DNA from 2 places in the Planococcus sp. APC 3900 genome. Region 1 is predicted to be linked to the other one. Evidence: predicted binding sites of a transcription regulator. Region 1 holds the regulator's gene; the other holds the start of a gene.

Region 1 (2,410 bases):
CCAAAAAAGTTGCTCAGGCTATGGTACTGGTATCTAAATAAGGTCTTACATCCCGTTTCTTCCAGAACGTCTGGAGAAACGGGGTTTTTTTATGGAAAATTTAATGAAAGTTTTTCAATATCCAAAAGATATTATTATTGCAATTGCGATAAATCCGTTTTATACTATGAATCGTAGTTGAAAAACGACTACCACTTCTGAATTTCCATCATGTACCTCGGAATTAGGAGCGTAAGATTTTTATTCACATGACTGCTTAAAGGGTTAGGACCTCTTTGGACTAACTTTCCCCCGTGGTAGTCAACTTTGAATATTTTGCGCAAAAAACAAAATGATATCAAAGGGGGAAAACGAACCATGGAAACAATGGGACGTCACGTAATTGCAGAACTTTGGCAGTGTGATTTTGACAAATTAAACGATATGGATTTTATCGAACAAACTTTTGTTGATGCTGCACTCAAATCTGGAGCTGAAGTAAGAGAGGTAGCTTTTCATAAATTCGCGCCACAAGGTGTCAGCGGAGTTGTGATCATCTCTGAATCTCACTTAACCATCCACAGCTTCCCGGAACACGGCTATGCAAGTGTAGATGTTTATACTTGCGGCGATTTAGATCCAACTATTGCAGCGAAATATATCGCAGAAGCGCTAGGGTCAACCTCAAGTGAGCTTGTCGAAATTCCGCGCGGTATGGGTCCAGTCAGTGTTGAGAAATCCAAAGTTTCAGTAACTGTATAATCCATTTAACAAAAAACACTAAGCAGGGGACAAAATCCTCTGCTTTTTCTATTTTCCCAATGAATTTTTGTTATACTAGATACACTAGATAGAGAAGTTAGGGAGATGTCGAAATGAAATGTCCAGCTTGCCAACATAACGGCACACGTGTTGTCGATTCACGGCCAATCGATGAAATGAAGTCAATCAGAAGGCGCAGAGAATGTGAGTCATGCGGTTACCGCTTTACCACTTTCGAAAAAGTCGAAGAAATGCCGCTGATTGTCGTCAAAAAAGATGGGTCACGTGAAGAGTTCAGCCGTGAAAAAGTATTGCGGGGCTTAATTCGTGCTTGCGAAAAACGGCCGGTATCTTTGGAAGTATTGGAAGAAGTCGTCTTTACGATCGAGAAAGACCTGCGCCGAGCAGGCAACCCGGAAGTGAAATCCGAAGAAGTCGGTGAATTGGTCATGAACCGGCTGGCAACAATCGATGAAGTGGCATATGTGCGCTTCGCCTCTGTTTACCGCCAATTCAAAGACATTACAGTCTTTATCGACGAACTGAAGGATTTGCTCAATAAAAGTCCGGAAGATAAGAAAAGCGAATAAGGCGGTGACTTATGACTGCGTATTATAAAGAATTACAAGCTGCTGATCCGTATCGGATCCGCTTGCCGTACCCGTTCTCAAATTATGACCGGCAATTGTTGACGATGCTGTATCAGCCGATGATTGGAGCGGAAGCCATCGCGTTGTATTTGACGCTGTGGGCGGAAGCAGAAGGCGCTAAGGAAGAGGCAACGCATTACACGCTGATGAATACATTGGGAAACCCCATCGCGAAAATTTTTGAAGCAAGAATTCAATTGGAAGCGATCGGTTTGCTGAAGACTTATCGGAAAAACACGGATGACCGCTGCTTTATCTATGAGTTATGTCCGCCGTTAGACCCGAAAACCTTTTTTATGGATCCTTTGTTGTCGATGTTCCTATTCAGCAAAATCGGTGAAACGTCTTATCGCCGTGTACGCGATCGTTTTCTTGTGCACAATGAAATCCCTTCGGATTTTGACGAAGTGTCGCGGACGTTCACGGATATTTTCCAGCCTGTCCATGCGAAAGCAGGATATCCTCCGGCACAGCAGGATTTGCAGGAACGGAAAAAAGGTGGATACGAATCTGATTTCGAGTTTGATTTTACTTTGCTTCGCCAAGGACTGTCAGAACAGCTGGTGCCTCGGCGAGTTTTGACCGCTGTCATCAGAGAGTTCATTTCCAAACTGGCTTATCTTTATGGATGGGGGCCATTGGAAATGCAAAAAGTGGTTTTGCTGGCGATTGAAGACGATTACCGTTTGACGGTGGAGGGGCTGAAACGAGCAGCATCCGAGTACTATAAATTGACAGTTTCCACTACTGCTCCTCAGCTCGTCCAAATGCAGAAGGAAACTCCGAAACTGCCGGAAACAGAAGGAGAGGAAGTTCCGAAAACCAAACAGGACGAATTGCTGGCCTATTTGGAAACGGCGCCACCGATTCAAGTGCTCCGCGACATCGCTGATGGCAACGAACCGCTGCCGGCAGATGTCCAGCTGGCCAATCAGTTGGTGGTAACCCATGGCATGAAGCCGGCTGTCGTCAATGTGCTGCTCCAGTATGTACTCTTGCGTACTGATATGAAACTGACA
Region 2 (2,410 bases), on a different contig from region 1:
GATTTTCTCATTGAATCCGCCCATTCCAGGAATCGCACGGTAATTCAGGATCCCTTGGTACATTGCATCTTCCTGCTCTGTCAAAGGTTTGAATTTCAATTTGTCGTGAGCCAATTTTTTGATGGTCTCATCTTCTGTGTTCTCAATCAAATAACGAAGGATGCGCGGGTTCTGCATTTTCGAAATGATGAATTCCGCAATATCCGGATGCCAGTCAGCCAGCATGATCATCTGTGCGCCTCGGCGTGAACCGCCCTGCTCAACAAGATGCGTCAATTTAGCGATATCATCCAGCCACGAAACAGAACCTGATGATTTGCCGTTGACACCGCGTGCCAAGGTGTTGCGCGGGCGAAGTGTCGAACCATTTGTTCCGACACCGCCGCCGCGGCTCATGATTTCCATCACTTGTTTGCGGTGATCGGAAATGCCTTCACGTGAATCTGCCACGAATGGCATTACGTAACAGTTGAAGTACGTTACGTCCGTATCAGCACCCGCTCCGTATAGGACACGTCCAGCCGGAATGAATTTCAATCCAACCAATTGCTGATAGAATTTTTCAAACCATTCCTGGCGCTTTTCAGCTGTTTCTTCTACAGAGGCAAGGCCCGTTGCATTGCGTTTGGCGATCTGCTCGTAAAACACTTCAAGCGGTTTTTCAATCACGTCGATCGGGCGATTGACGATGCCTGCCTGCTGCTCTTCCGGTTTGTCGATTGCACTTCTGTAATCTTCTTCGATCCAAACCTGTGCTTTATTGGCCTGGTGATCGATGGAAACGATGTAGCCAAGGCCGCGCGCCGGGAATTTCGGATCTTCTTTGACAGTCAATACAACAAAATCGCCTGCCTTGAGTGTTTTCTTCTCCGTGTCCTTAAAGGAATAACGGTCGATCATCACGAGGCGCGATACACCTTTATGCGTCAGTTTCATGTCAGGAGTAATTGCATGTACCTGGGGAAACGATTCGATATCTTTGTTTAAAGCTCTTGCATTCAACGAATATTGGGATTGTGTGGCGGAAACCATTTGACAATTCCTCCTTTGTGTTATATGGAGTTAGATACTATATATAGTATTAATTCAATTCCCATCATACTATATGTTGAAACTTCTTTTCAATAACAATTTTATGATGGAAATGATTGAAGCAATGAAAAGCTTTATTTACCAACGTTTCCAGCTTTGGAAATCTACAAAATGAGCCTAAAGACTCTCACGCGCGAAAATTCCATTCCGAATTTCCATATTTTATTTTTTCCAAAGCCTTGACATCCGCCAATTGTTGTACGGTCAAATTATAGGATTCCAGACTGATCGACAAGGCCTGTTCGAAACCGGCTTTAAACGCACGGATACACTCATCCGGCGTCACTGGTTTTTCACGGAGCGAATTGATCGATACTGCTTTTTCCGGAATTTTGCTGCGCATGCGCTCTTTGGCAGCTTCACTGGAAAACTTGAAAACCGACAATAGCTTCTCAGCATCCAGATCTATCAGTATAGCACCATGTTGCAGGATGACGCCTTTTTGGCGCGTCTGGGCACTGCCCGCTACTTTCTTTCCTTCTACGACCATTTCATACCAGCTCGGTGCATCGAAACAAACCGCTGATTTCGGTTTTTTCAAATCGGCCCGTTTTTCTTCTGTATCCGGCACCGAGAAATAGGCGTCCAACCCCAAATTTTTAAACCCTTCCAACAACCCTTCGCTCAATACGCGATAAGCTTCTGTTACGGTTTCGGGCATCTCCGGGTAATCTTCACTGACGATGATGCTATATGTAAGTTCATGCTCATGGAGAACACCTCTGCCTCCTGTAGGCCGACGGACAAATCCAAGGCCAAGCCGGTCGACGGCTTCCATATCAATCTCTTTTTCTACGTTCTGAAAATAACCGATCGATAAGGCAGCAGGCTGCCAGCTGTAAAAACGGATGACGGGCGGAATAAGCCCTTCACTATGCCATGCCAGCAAGGCTTCATCAAGCGCCATGTTGAACGCTGGACTGCCGGCACCGGAATTTATAAAAATCCATTTTGGATATTTCACAAGATCGCCTCCTATTTCCGATAATTAGTGTAACATTGGCATTGAATATCCGTCATCTCTTCTCTTATAATAAAGGAAGATGAGAAAGGGGCAAGAACATTGGAATTTCTGTACATCACGATCGCCATCGTATTGGCAATCATCATTTACGCGGTCATTTCTTATTTCCGCATCAAAAAAGCTGTCACTAACCTGACACAGGAGCAATTTATCGAAGGCTACCGCAGAGCACAATTAATTGATGTGCGCGAACCGAAAGATTTTGCAGCTGGCCATATTCTGGGAGCGCGCAATATTCCGCAAACGCAATTGCGCCAACGCTATAAGGAAATCCGTGCAGACAAGCCGGTTTAC

The links. The regulator NrdR, encoded in region 1, represses ribonucleotide reductase genes. The targets are predictions, from matches to a motif close to AACACNATATATNGTGTT.
Region 2: the regulator NrdR is predicted to act here: its motif matches at 1,066-1,083, upstream of QMA04_RS08115 (vitamin B12-dependent ribonucleotide reductase).

Annotation. Positions count from the first base shown of each region.
Region 1 is NZ_JASDCT010000014.1:8,581-10,990, reverse strand. Features, by position in the region: gene QMA04_RS17735 (glyceraldehyde-3-phosphate dehydrogenase) at 1-41, shown strand, start outside; gene speD (adenosylmethionine decarboxylase) at 358-741, shown strand; gene nrdR (transcriptional regulator NrdR) at 855-1,331, shown strand; gene QMA04_RS17720 (replication initiation and membrane attachment family protein) at 1,343-2,410, shown strand, end outside.
Region 2 is NZ_JASDCT010000003.1:258,719-261,128, forward strand. Features, by position in the region: gene QMA04_RS08115 (vitamin B12-dependent ribonucleotide reductase) at 1-1,032, opposite strand, end outside; gene QMA04_RS08120 (lipoate--protein ligase family protein) at 1,220-2,056, opposite strand; gene QMA04_RS08125 (rhodanese-like domain-containing protein) at 2,156-2,410, shown strand, end outside.